3 regions of the Sphingobium sp. LB126 genome follow, and region 3 is predicted to be linked to each of the others. Evidence: riboswitches for the same ligand, from Rfam matches in the RefSeq annotation. Region 3 holds a riboswitch; each other region holds the start of a gene.

Region 1 (4,485 bases), 680 kb from region 3:
CCGTCAGAATCGTCACCCTGCGCCCTGCTTTGGGCGGCGCCCATCCCCTTTTCGGCGGCTCGGCGGCGGGTGCTTCGTCCGGCACCTCGACCGGGTCCTGCAGCCGGTCCTGTCGCGTATCTGTCATGATGCGGCCCTGTTCCTCATCGCGGCCAAGGCCGCCAGTTCCTTGCCCAGCGGCGTGATCCCTTTCCATTTGAAATAGCTCCACCGCGCCAGCAGATAGAGGAAGGCCAGCGTGGCCAGCACCCCCACCAACAGGAACACGTCGTTGAACGCCAGGATATTCGCCTCCCGCGCGACCTGCTGCCCCAGCAGCACGCCGCCCTCCGCCTGCCGCAGCGCCGGGTCGCCCAGCGTCCGCGCATAGGCGCCCCCCAGTTGTTGCAGCCGCAGCGCCGCTTGCGGATCGGTCGGCAGGATCGACTGCGCCAGCACTTCCGAATGAAAACGTTCGCGGATGATCTGGAAACTGCCCAGCAAGGCCGCCCCGCCGATCCCGCCCAATTGCTGCGATATGCCGAACAGCGCGGAAAAGCTCACGATATGGCTCGGCCCCTTGGCCAGCGCCTGCAATATGCCGCCCATCAACGCCGGGCCCAGGAAATAGATGGCGGCAAAGGCGATCATCGCCTGCGTCCCGTAAAGTTGCGCCGGGCGGGTGAGATTGCTGGCATCGACGTCCAGAAAGGCGGCCGCCGCGATCAGGCCGCAACTGATCATGACCGGCCGCAACAAGTCCGTGGGGTTCAGCGTCACCAGGCTTGCCACCAGTCCGCCGACCGTCGCCAGCGTCACCACGACATAGAAGGAGACCAATTGATCCTGCCCCATGCCGACCACGGCCAACAGCCCGCTGGCGCCGTAATTCTGCTCCGACAGCAGGACGCGCATGCTGGCCGCGATGATGGCGAAGCGGATGATCGCTCCGCTGCCCAGCCAGCGGGTGTTGAGCAACGGATTGGCGCGGTTGTGTTCGACCATCAGCGCCGCGCCCACGAGCAGCAGCGACCCCGCCAGACCATAGCCCAGCCAGGGCGTCGTCCACCATTGAATGCGCCCCTGCACCAGCACCGCGCAAAGCAGCGCCATGCCCGGCGCGAACAGGGCGAAGGTCAGGAAATCGAGTGGTTCGAACGCCTCGATCCGCTCGCTCGGCGGCAGGCGCAGCAGCCACACGCCCGCCAGGCACAGCAGCGTCAGCCCCAGTTCGAACAGGAACAGATTCTGCACGTCGCCATGGATCAGCAGGGCAGGGGATATCACCCGCGCCAGCGGTAGCGCGATCTGCGACATGCCCACGCCCAGCACCATCCCGCCCAACCGCTGGGCCGCCGGCATCGACTGCATGATGTAGAACAGGCAGAGCGTCGACAACCCGCTCGCCACGATCCCGCTCGCCCCGCGCACGATCAGTTCGAACCCGTAACTATGTACGAAGATCTGCGACAGGTTGAGCGCCAGGAATCCGGCCAGCACCATGCGGGCGAAGCGCTGTATGCCGAATTGCTGGCGGAATTTGATGAGCAGCAGGCTCATGCAGATATTGGTCATCGAATAGGCGGCGGTCAGCCAGCCGCCCTCGACGGTGGTGAGGCCCAGCGCGCCCTGTATCTGGGGCAGGTTAGCGGTCAGCAACCCGTTGATGAAGCCGCCCGTCAGCCCCAGCAGCGTACCGATCAGGAAATAACCGATGCGCCGACGGGTGGGGTGATCGGGCGTCGCAGGCGATCCCGGCATCATCGGCCGTTCATGCGGCGCGAACTGATAGTCCGGTGTTGCTCCCGCTGCGCTCAAGCCGCCTCCTCAAGCTGTGCACGAAGCCAGCCGCCAGGCGATTGTTTCCACTTCTTGTCCGGACTGTCTAGTCCCCGCCGTCTTCGGCCCGTTCCATCATCTCCATGAAGTCGCGCGCCGCGTCACGGTCCGCAGGGTCCTCGAACGCATCCTCCAGATCGGGCGCCGCGCCCAGCAGGAACATCAGCGACCACAGCGCGAAGCGCCGCGCCTTGTCCGTTTCCAGCCCGAAATCGACGCGCATATGCTCCAGCCCTGCCGCCAGCGCATCGGGGGTGAGCGCGTCCAGGTCGCGGATGCCGAAATAGCGGTGGAGTTGATCGTCGAAATGCATGGGCCGCCTCTATCCCATCTTCCCATCGCCGCAAAGCTTACCTATGAACGCCCTCGATCGCGCCGGTGTCCCGAAAGGGGCTTAATAGGGAATGGGGTGTAAATCCCCGGCTGTCCCTGCAACTGTAAGCGGTGAGCGAGAGACATATCGATCCTTTCCGGGTGGAAAGGATCAGCCACTGGGCCGGACGCTAAATCCTGCGAGGCCTGGGAAGGCCATGTTTCAAGCGATGACCCGCGAGCCAGGAGACCTGCCGGCGTCTGGTCGCTCTTGCCCTGGTCCAGGGGATGGCCGCGGCACGGTATCTTTCCGTCTGAGCGACGAACGAGCGGTGGAGGCTGCTTCGGTTCGCGTGAGCGGCGCTGATGGCGTCGGCCCGTTCGCGCGCGCCGGTCGTCCTGGACGGCAGGCCTCCCCCGGGCAGTCGCTGACGCCGGAGGATAGTGTTTTGAAAATTGGATTGATGGCCCTGTTGATGGCCGCGGGCGTCACCCAGCCGGTGCTGGCCCAGATGCCCGCTGCCGGGGAAGCGGCGGAAACGAATATCGTCGTCTTCGGCCGGGGCGAGGAAAAGATCGGCGTCGCCCATGCCGCGAGCGAGGGGAGCGTCGGCGGCGCCGACCTGCTCGTGCGTCCGCTGCTGCGCGTCGCCGAACTGCTCGAGGCGGTGCCCGGCCTGGTCGCTGCCCAACATTCGGGCAGCGGCAAGGCCAATCAATATTTCCTGCGCGGCTTCAACCTCGATCATGGATCGGACTTCACGACTTATATCGACGGTGTGCAGATGAATTTCCGCTCGCACGGTCACGGCCAGGGCTATCTCGACCTCAACGGCTTGATCCCGGAGATCGTCGCGCGCGAGGATTTCCGTAAAGGCCCCTATCGCGCCGATGGCGGCGATTTCGCGCTGGCAGGCGCGGCCGCCATGACCACCATCGACGGCTTTGCACGGCCGTGGATCGCCACGGAAGCCGGCTCCTACGGCTCACGCCGTCTGGCGGCGGGCGGCACGATCGAGGGCGTCGGCCCCGGCGCCCTGACGCTGGTGGCGCAGGCCAAGCGCTATGACGGTCCGTGGGAAGAGGCGGAGCATCTGCGCCACTATAGCGGCTTTGCCAAATATCGCCTGCCGCTTGGCGCGGGCGAACTGGACGCGACCCTTCACGCCTATCGCGGCACCTGGCGCCCGACCGAGCAGATTCCCGAACGGATCATCGGCTCTTGGGTCTGCAAGGATATATTCTGCTCGCCCGATGCCTCGGCGCGGGGCGAAACCACGCGGATCGTCGGCAATATCGCCGTCACCCAGCCGGACTGGCGCGCCAATGCCTATGTCCAGTTCTACGACTGGTCGATGTTCAGCAATCCCACCTATGCCGATTCCGATGGCACGAGCGCGCAGATCCGCCAATATGACCGCCGCTGGATCACTGGCTTCACGGCAGCGAAGAACTGGACCGTCGCCCCGACGTTCACTCTCAGCATCGGCACCGAAAACCGCCTCGACCATATCGGCAATGTCGGCGTCGACCGCAGCGCCGACCGGCAATTCCTCTTCTCGCTCGGCCGCTATCATGTCGAGGAACTGTCGGTCGCCCTCTATGGTGAGGCGAACTGGCAACCCTTGCCCGGCCTTCGCCTGATCGGCGGGCTGCGCGGCGATTATTATCATTACAGCGTCCGCGCCGGCGATGCGTCCGCGCAGGCGCTGGGCACGGGCAGCGGCCATGACGGCATCCTTTCGCCCAAGGCGTCAGTCGCCTACCGGGTCACGCCGCATCTGGAATTCTACGCCAATTGGGGCCGGGGCTTCCATTCCAACGACGTGCGCGGCGCGGTCAATGTGGAAACGCCCGTCCCGGTGCTGGTGCGCGGCACCGGCAAGGAACTGGGCGGGCGCATCCAACTTGGCAGCCTCTCGTTCACCGCGACCTATTGGTGGCTGGATGTCGGCAGCGAACTGCGTTTCGTGGGCGACAGCAACGCGGTCGAGCCGACCGGCGCGAGCAGGCGGCGCGGCTATGAACTGGTCGCCTTCTGGCGCCCGTTCCCCTGGCTCGCGCTGGACGGCAACTATACCGCCAGCCATTCGCGCTACGACAATGGCGACCGCATTCCCAACGCCTTCGAAAACGCAGCGTCGGCGGGCGCGGCGATCATCCTGGACCCGTGGGAAGCGAGTATCCGCTTGCGCCATCTCGGCCCCTATCCGCTGATCGAGGACAACAGCATGCGGGACAAGGGAAGCACGGTCGTCAACGCCCGCGCTGCCTGGAAGGGGAAGCGGATCGAGCTTTACGGCGAGTTGCTCAACATCTTCGACAGCCGGGACAAGGACATCGCCTATCATTACG
Region 2 (4,485 bases), on a different contig from region 3:
CGCTGGACCGCGAACGGGGCGGCCGGGGACGGCTCGGCTATAATATCGGCACCCCGCGCAAGATCGGCGTGACCGTCCGCAAGGATTTCTAGAGCGCGCTGCGTTAGATCATACCCAAGTCGCGCGCTCTAAGTTTTTGTTGTCGCATCGTTTAAGCGCAAAGCCGGTTCCCACTTTTGCGCACGATGCTCTAGACGCTCAGCCCATGAGGACGCCGGGAGCCTTGCCGCTTCCGGCGTCCTATTTTTGCCCGATACACCCGGCCGATCCGCCGCTATGGTCGCCCGATGATCGACACCGGGACCAGCATCACGCAGGATATGCGCTTTATCGAAGGCGGTGCCTTCGCCATGGGCTCCGACCGCTTCTATCCGGAAGAAGCTCCGGTCCGGCAGGTCCGCGTGGACAGCTTCTGGATCGACGAAACGCCCGTCACCAACCGCCAGTTCGCGGAATTCGTCGAGGCCACCGGCTATCGCACCTTTGCCGAGATCGCGCCCGACCCGAAGGATTATCCGGGCATGCCGCCCGAAATGGCGCGGGCCGGATCGCTGCTGTTCCAGCGGACGGCGATGCCCGTCGACCTCCACGACTTCAGCCAATGGTGGCATTTCAGCTTCGGCACCGACTGGCGTCATCCCCACGGACCCGACAGCGATCTCGATGCGCTATGGGATCATCCCGTGGTCCATGTCGTGTTCCAGGATGCGGAGGCCTATGCCAAATGGGCGGGCAAGACGCTGCCGACCGAGGCGGAATGGGAATTCGCCGCGCGCGGCGGCCTGGACGGCGCGGACTATGCCTGGGGCGATGAACTGGCGCCTCGGGGTGCCATGCTCGCCAATTACTGGCAGGGTCTGTTTCCGTACAGCAATTTGCTGGAGGACGGCTATGAACGGACTTCGCCGGTCCGGACCTATGCGCCCAATGGCTATGACCTCTACGACATGATCGGCAATGTCTGGGAATGGACGACCGACTGGTATGCCCAGCCCAGGCCAGAGCGCAAGGCGAAGGGCAGTTGCTGCGTTCCCGCCAATCCGCGCGGGGGTACGAAGCGCGAAAGCCTGGACCCCGCCAATCCCCATGTGCCCATGCCGCGAAAAGTGCTCAAGGGCGGTTCCCATCTCTGCGCGCCAAGCTATTGCCAGCGCTACCGCCCCGCCGCCCGCCATCCGCAGGCGGTGGACAGTTCGACCAGCCATATCGGGTTCCGCTGCATCATTCGCGAACCGGGTCGCTGACTTTCAACAACAGGAATATTGCATGCTCAACATCCCCTGGGACCAGCCCGCCACCATGATCGACCTTGACGGCAAGGCGCCGATCATCGGCACGATCCGCGATTGCGCCCAGCATTTCGCCATCTTCAAGCCCCATGCCAAGGAGCAGGCGCGTGTCCTGCTGACCCAACCCGTCCACCGCGAAGGCCGCAAGACCCGGACCTGGGTGCTGGAACCCTGGGAGATCGAAAAACTGGTCGACCGGCTGAAGGCGGAGATGCATTGAACGAGTCAATATCACGCGCCTTCGAAGGCCGTATCCCAATCTGGAGCATCGTGCGCGCAATCCGGTTTTGCGCATGATGCGATAACAAGGAAGCAGAGCGCACGGCTGCGTCCGTTTTGACGCGGCGCGCTCCCCGCCGGTCCGCCCCGCGCCTTCTCCAGCGCGCCGCCGGTCCGCATCCCTTGCATTTCCACCGTCAGCGTCACCCGCCGCGCATCCGGCAAGTCGACCCGATGCCGGCACCCCCTTCCCATCCTGCGCATCAGCCTTTATGCAGTCGGGCGAAGGTTGGCTTCGGCCGGCTTTCACTGATCGCGCCGGTGTCCTCGCGAGGGGACTTAATAGGGAATGCGGTGATGAATCCGCGGCTGTCCCTGCAACTGTAAGCGGCGAGCGAGACGCATATCGATTCTCTGAAATGCCAGAGGATCAGCCACTGGGCCGGACGCTAAATCCTGCGAGGCCTGGGAAGGCCATGTGTCAAGCTATGACCCGCGAGCCAGGAAACCTGCCTGCGTCTGGTCGCTCTTGCCTTGGTCCAGGGGATGGCCGCGGCACGGTACTCCGTCTGAGCGACGCTTCACGCAGCGGGAGCTGCTGTCCGCATGCCGGGTGCAAGCGCGTCCGCCCGGCATGAAGGCAGCTTCCGTCCGGTTTCGCCGACGCCTACGGGGATCGATCCCGATGACATTCTTTTCCAATGCGCTGGTCCCGCCGCGCCTCCCACGCGGTCGCGCGACGAGCATGTTCGCCGCCCTGATCGCCGCGAATCTGGCCGCCTGGCTTTGGGCCTTCATCGTCTTCGCCGGCAACACGGTCATGCTGGGCACCGCGCTTCTCGCCTGGAGCCTCGGCCTGCGCCATGCCGTCGATGCCGATCATATCGCCGCCATCGACAATGTGACCCGCAAGCTGATGCAGGACGGCCAGCGCCCGCTGACGGTCGGCTTCTGGTTCGCCATCGGCCATAGCGGCATCGTCCTGATCGCCGCCGTCGCGATCGCCATTGCCGCCAATGCGCTGACCCGCGTCGAGGCCGTGGGCGCGATCGGCGGCACCATCGCGACGATCGTGTCCGCCACCTTCCTCTTCACCATCGCGGCGATGAACCTGATCATCCTGAGATCGGTTCTGAAGACCTTCAACCATGTCCGTAGCGGCGGCGCCCATATCTATGAAGACATGGATATTCTCCTCGGCAATCGCGGCTTCCTCGCCCGCATCTTCCGTCCGCTTTTCCGGCTGGTGAGGCAAAGCTGGCACATGGCCCCGCTCGGCTTTCTCTTCGGCCTCGGCTTCGACACGGCCACCGAAGTCGCCATTCTCGGCCTGTCCGCAGGACAGGCGGCGAGCGGCCTTTCCATCTCCACCGTCCTCATCTTCCCGCTGCTCTTCGCGGCGGGCATGGCGCTGATCGACACGGCGGACGGGGCGCTGATGATGGGCGCCTATCAATGGGCGTTCGTGAAGCCGATCCGCAAACTCTATTACAACATCACCATCACCCTGGTCTCGGCACTGGTCGCCCTCCTCATCGGCGGAATCGAGGCAACCGCACTGCTGGGCGACAAGCTCGGCCTCACCGGCGGCATCTGGACCCTTGCCGCCGACCTTGGCGAACATTTCAACAGCCTCGGCTTCATCATCATCGGCCTGTTCGCCGCCTGCTGGCTGGCAAGCTGGATCATCTACCGCTGGAAAGGCTTCGACGAGATCGAAGTCACCCTCGAACCCCAAGGAAATCCCGCATGAACAAGGTTCCCGCTACCGTCATCACCGGTTTCCTCGGCGCCGGAAAGACGACGCTGATCCGTCACCTGATCGAACATGCGGGCGGCCGCCGCCTCGCCCTCATCATCAACGAATTCGGGGACGTCGGCGTCGACGGCGCACTGGTACAGGGCTGCGGCGACGAAGCCTGCCCGGACGAGGACATCATCGAACTGGCGAACGGCTGCATCTGCTGCACCGTTGCGGACGATTTCCTGCCGACCATGCAGCGCCTGCTCGACCGCCCGACGCCGCCCGACCACATCATCATCGAAACCTCCGGCTTGGCGCTGCCCAAGCCGCTGGTGAAGGCGTTCCAATGGCCCGACATCCGGACCCGCGCCACGGTCGACGGCGTGATCGCCCTGATCGACGCCGAAGCGCTGGCGGCGGGCCGTTTCGCCCATGACGAAGCCGCCCTGACGGCCGCCCGCGCCGCAGATCCGACGCTCGACCATGACAGCCCGATCGAGGAACTGTTCGAGGACCAGCTCGCCTGCGCCGACCTCGTCCTGCTCAACAAGACCGATCTGGTGGACGCCGATACTCTCGCCACGCTGGAACGCGATTTAGGCCCGCAAACCCGTCGCGGCGTCGGCATCATCCGTACGGCGAAGGGCGCGATCGACCCCGCCATATTGCTCGGCCTCGACTTAGGCGTTGAGGAGCAGATCGACGCCCGCCCCTCCCATCACGACAATGAGGAGGATCACGACCATGACGATTTCGAAAGCTTCATCGTCGACCTGGGCGAACTCGGCAATCCGGAGCCTGTGCTGGCGACGCTCGCAAAGGTCATCGCCGCGCACGACCTGTTGCGGGTGAAAGGCTTCCTCGCGATCGCAGGCCGCCCCGCCCGCCTCGTCGTCCAGGCCGTCGGCCCTCGTATCCAGCACCATTATGACCGCCAATGGCAGCCAGGCGAGCAACGCGCCTCCCGCCTTGTCGTGATCGGCCGGGCGGGCCTTGACCGCGCGGCCATCGAAGCGGCGCTCGACGCCCAGACGGTCCCCGCGTGATGCACCTGCTGACCGCCACGCCCGGCACCGTCTCCAATGGCGACGAAGCGATCGACCTCGGCCAGTCGCCGGGCGACATCGTGCTGCTCACCGTGGCGGACAGCGAACTCGCCTGCTTCGCCAGCGCCGCCCATGCGCTGGCGGAGGGGCTGGGCGAGGCAGGCCCGACGATCCGCCTCGCCAATCT
Region 3 (4,485 bases):
CCGATGCTTGCTACAGCGTCTCCTCCGGCGCTCCGTGCTCCTGCGAAGGCAGGAGTCCAGGCCCGCCGTTTGAACTGGGCTCCTGCCTTCGCAGGAGCACGGTGGTCTATCGGAGCGAATATCAGAGAAGACATGCGGCGTAGAATAATCACCACGGTGCTCTGCGCGCTTACGCTGACCGGCGCCGCACCCACGCCGCCCAAGCGGATCGTGTCGCTCAACGTCTGCGCCGATCAATATGTGCTGGCGCTGGCCGATCCGGGGCAGATCGCGGCGCTCAGCCCCTATGGCCATGATCCGGAAGTGTCGGCGGCGGTCGGCAAGGCGCGGGGCTTCCGGACCCTGAAACGCCCGGCCGAGGAAGTGCTGGCGATCCGGCCCGATCTGCTGGTCGGCTTTCCCTCCGGAGAGGGCGTGGTAGGCGCACCTCCGGGACAATGGCGAACTTTGGGACTGGCAAGCGCGGACAGCTATGCCATGATCCTGGCGCAGATCCGGCAGGTCGCGGCGGCGGTCGGCCATCCCGAACGGGGCGAGGCGATGATCGCGAAGATGAATCGCGAGTTGGCAGCGCTGCCCCGGGCGAAGCGCGGCGGGGTGGCGGCCTATTATCAGCGGCGCGGCTATATGACCGGGACGGGCACGCTGGTCGACGACATGATGAAGCGCGCGGGGCTGGTGAATCTGGCGGGGAAGTTGGGGAAACCGGCGCTCTCGCAAGTCTCGCTGGAAGAGATGATCGCGGCCCAGCCGGACTGGCTGATCGTCGAGAGCGGCAGCGAACAGGTCGTCGATCAGGGGACGGAAATGCTGCACCATCCGATCCTGCGCGCGATCCCGCGCATCCGCGTGCCGCAGGCGTGGACGGTGTGCGGCGGCCCCGCCTATGTCGAGGCCGTCCGCTCCATCGTGGCGCAGATCGACGGCGTCACGCATAAAGGCGTGGCACAGATCGACGGCTCCGCGCACAAAGGCGTGGCGCAGGTGAACGCTGCGCCACGCCGTTAGGTGTCCGTCAGAAGCGGACACGCACGCCGCCATAGGCCGAGCGGCCATAAGTGCCATAGCCATAGACCGTGGCATATTTCGCATCGGTGAGATTGTCGATGCGGCCGTAGATTTCCAGATTCTCCAGGATCGGGAAGGACGCCCGGACATTGGCCAGGGCATAGCCGTCCAGCCGGACCAGGTTGGTCGCGTCGTTGAAGCTGTCGCCCACCATCGTCACGGTCGCGCCGGTCGTGAGGCCGAAGGGCCAGACATAATCCGCCGAGACGCTGACCGCATTGGCCGCGCGGCGCGGCAGCCGGGCGCCGGTGTCGCGGTCGCGCGCATCGACATAGCTGTAGGCGGCCGTGACGGTCAGCGCGTCGACCGGCTTCAGGGTCAGCATCGCCTCCACCCCCTTGGCGCGGGTGCGGTCGATATTGTTGTACCCGCCATAGAGGCCGATCGAATAGTCGTAATTGATCTGGTCCTTCGTGACGCGGCGGAAAGCCGTGACGGAAAGGATCGCCCGGTCGCCGCCCAGCCGCTGGTCGAAGCCGATATCATAGCTTTTCGACCGTTCCGGGCGCAGGCCGGCATTGCCGACATCGGTGCCGTAAAGCTGGTAGAGCGAGGGCGCCTTGAACCCTTCGCCATAGCTGGCGCGGAAATTGGTCGCGCCGTTGTTGGGCGTGTAGTTCGCATTGGCGCCGAAGGTCGTCGCGCCGCCGAACTGGCTGTGATCGTCATGCCGCACGCCGCCGGTGACGGCGAGCCCAGTAAAGGGCTTCACGACCGCGAGCGCATAGACGCTGTCGATATCGGCCTTGTGGCTTTCGGTCGAACCGAAGCCGGAGAAGTCATAATCCGGCCGCTCATGTTCATAGCCGAAGATCAGCCTGGCCTGATCGACCGGCTGATAGACGCCTTCATATTCGAAGCGCAGATTGGTGCCCGAATAGCCGTAAGGCCCGAACGCGGACGTATAGTCGCGATCCATGCGGAACCAGGTGACGGCCGCGCGATTGGTGAGCCTGCCGTCGAACAGGGCGAGGTTGAGGCCGGCATAGCCGACATATTGATCCGATTTCGCGGTGTCGGCGGTGCTGTCGATCACGCCATTGTCGGTGTCCAGATCGGTATGGATATAATAGCCGCGCAGGTCGAGGCTGAGCGTGTCGGTGAAGGCCAGCTTCAGCTTGGCGTTGGCGGCGATATTCTCGTATCCGTCCTTTTCCGTGCCGTTGGCGGCGGCGGAAATGCCGTCGGTGTTGAAATAGGCGACGCCCACGCCGCCCGAGGCGATGCCGCTGCTGCCCGAAATATCGGCCTTGGCGTTCAATGTATCGCGATAGCCGTAATCGACCGAGGCGTTGCCCGCGAAACCGGCGGCGGGCGTGCCGGTCATGACGTTGACGACGCCGCCGATCGCCTGGCTGCCGTAGACGATCGAGTTGGAGCCGCGCAATATCTCGATCCGCTGGATATTGCCGGTCAGCAGACCGCCGAAATCATACATGTCGCCGATACCGCTGGTGTCGTTGACCTTGACCCCGTCGATCAGCACCAGCGTCTGCGTCGTTTCCGCGCCGCGTAGCGACACGCCGGTCACGCCGCCCAGGCTGCCGCTGCGGTTGAAGCGGACGCCCGGCGTGGTGGCGAGCAGATCGACGACGCTGACGCTCTGGCGGGTGCGGATGGTGTCGGCGTCGATGACGGTGACGGCCTGGCCGACTTCGTCGCGGGGCTGTTCGATGCCGAGCGCGGTGACGATGATCGCGTCATTATCCGCGTCGTCAGCCGCGAAGGCGGGCGTGGCCGCGAGCAGCGCGGCGAGAGAGATGGTGGCTTTCAACATTATGATGTTTCCCTGAGCGTCGCTGCGACTTCATGGCTCAGGGCATCCGCTCGCGCGGTCGGGACAGGGGACAGCCGACGCCAGTGTCCGCCCCCGCACCGATGCGGCCCTGCGCCGCTTCGTCGCTCAGACGGAAAACACCGTGCCTTGGCCAACCCCTGGACCAGGGCAAGAGCGACCATGCGCCGGCAGGTCTCCTGGCTCGCGGGTCAATGCGGCGATGCACGCCTTCCCGGACTTGGCGTCCAGTGGCCGGTCTTGCGACCGAAGTGCATCGCGCTCACCGCTTACAGTTGCAGGGACAGCCGCGGAATTGGACGGTTGCCCGTCCGCACCGCATTCCCGTTTTCAGCCCTTTCGGGCACCGGCGCGATCTTCTTTGCGGTCGAGGCTTTGCCCCGTCCGCGCCGCGCGCCATAAGGGAAAGCAGGGCTTCTGCCAAGCGGGTTGAGGAGGGACGGGATGCGATTGCTGGGCGCGGTGCTGGCCGGAGGGCGCTCCAGCCGCTTCGGTAGCGACAAGGCGCAGGCGATGCTGGCCGGGCGGACCTTGCTGGACCATGCGGCGGCGTCCATCGCTCCCCATGTGGAAAGCGTCGTGATCTGCGGGCGCGAGGGCGGGCTGGCGGATCGCCCGGCGCCGGATATGGGGCCGCTGGGCGGGCTGAACGCGGCGCTGCATCATGCGGCGGCGCGGGGCTATGGCGCGGTGCTGACGACCGGGTGCGACGTTCCGGTCTATCCCGAAGGGTTGGCGGAAGCGTTGATCGGGGATGGCGCGGCGGTCCTGAAAGGGCAGCAATTAGCGGGGTTCTGGCCCGTTTCATTGGCGGCAGAACTGGACGCGCATCTGGCCGAGGAGAATAACCGCTCCATTTATGGCTGGCTGGAGCGGATCGGCGCGCGGATCGTCGAGCGGCCGGAGTTCGTGCTGCCCAATATCAACCGGCCCGAGGATCTGGAGAGGTTGATCCTCAAGCCTTGACGGCGACGCCCGCCGCGATGTCCGCCGGAACATGGGTGGATGCCACCGCCTCGCCGATCAGCAGCAGGGTCGGGTGTTCGTCGCTGATCGTTTGCACCAGGAAGGCCAGCGCGGAGAGCTTGCCGCGGATCAGCCGTTCATGAGGCAGCGAGACATTGACCGCCACCATCACCGGCGTTTCGGGATCGCGCCCGGCGGCGATCAGCGAGCGGCTGATTTCTCCGGCGGCGGCGCGGCCCATATAGATGCCGAGCGTGCTGCCCGCGCTGGCCAGCGAAGCCCAATCCAGCTTCAACGGCTCGCCAGCCTTCCAATGCGCCGTCACCAGCGTCAGCCCGCGCGCGACGCCACGCAGGGTGAGCGAGGCTTGGCCGCTCGCCGCCGCCGCGCTGGCGGTGGTGATGCCGGGGCAGATGTGGAAGCGGATGCCGTCGGCGGCCAGATGCTCCATTTCCTCCGCCGAGCGGCCGAAGACCGAGGGGTCGCCGCCCTTCAGACGCACGACGCGCTTGCCCGCCTTCGCCGCCGCCAGCAGCAGGTCGTTGATGCTCTCCTGCGCCTTCGAATGGCGGCCGGAGCGCTTGCCGACGCTGACCCGTTCCACGCCTTGCGGGATGAGGTCGAGCACGCCCGGCCCGACCAGCGCGTCGTAGAAG

What was found. A riboswitch is a leader RNA that binds a small molecule or an ion and turns the genes downstream of it on or off. The one in region 3 is predicted to bind cobalamin.
Region 1: another riboswitch for cobalamin. It lies ahead of CAF53_RS09300 (TonB-dependent receptor); the one in region 3 lies ahead of CAF53_RS05990 (TonB-dependent receptor).
Region 2: another riboswitch for cobalamin. It lies ahead of CAF53_RS18435 (HoxN/HupN/NixA family nickel/cobalt transporter); the one in region 3 lies ahead of CAF53_RS05990 (TonB-dependent receptor).

The regions. Positions count from the first base shown of each region.
Region 1 is NZ_NETV01000001.1:1,907,036-1,911,520, forward strand. Features, by position in the region: gene CAF53_RS09285 (HlyD family secretion protein) at 1-127, opposite strand, end outside; gene CAF53_RS09290 (MFS transporter) at 124-1,797, opposite strand; gene CAF53_RS09295 (hypothetical protein) at 1,865-2,131, opposite strand; cobalamin riboswitch at 2,178-2,404, shown strand; gene CAF53_RS09300 (TonB-dependent receptor) at 2,643-4,485, shown strand, end outside.
Region 2 is NZ_NETV01000002.1:485,418-489,902, reverse strand. Features, by position in the region: gene CAF53_RS18455 (TonB-dependent receptor) at 1-92, shown strand, start outside; gene CAF53_RS18450 (formylglycine-generating enzyme family protein) at 321-1,244, shown strand; gene CAF53_RS18445 (hypothetical protein) at 1,267-1,509, shown strand; cobalamin riboswitch at 1,811-2,040, shown strand; gene CAF53_RS18435 (HoxN/HupN/NixA family nickel/cobalt transporter) at 2,194-3,261, shown strand; gene cobW (cobalamin biosynthesis protein CobW) at 3,258-4,298, shown strand; gene cobN (cobaltochelatase subunit CobN) at 4,298-4,485, shown strand, end outside.
Region 3 is NZ_NETV01000001.1:1,223,458-1,227,942, forward strand. Features, by position in the region: gene CAF53_RS05985 (ABC transporter substrate-binding protein) at 133-1,008, shown strand; gene CAF53_RS05990 (TonB-dependent receptor) at 1,016-2,845, opposite strand; cobalamin riboswitch at 3,015-3,229, opposite strand; gene CAF53_RS05995 (molybdenum cofactor guanylyltransferase) at 3,308-3,829, shown strand; gene cobA (uroporphyrinogen-III C-methyltransferase) at 3,819-4,485, opposite strand, start outside.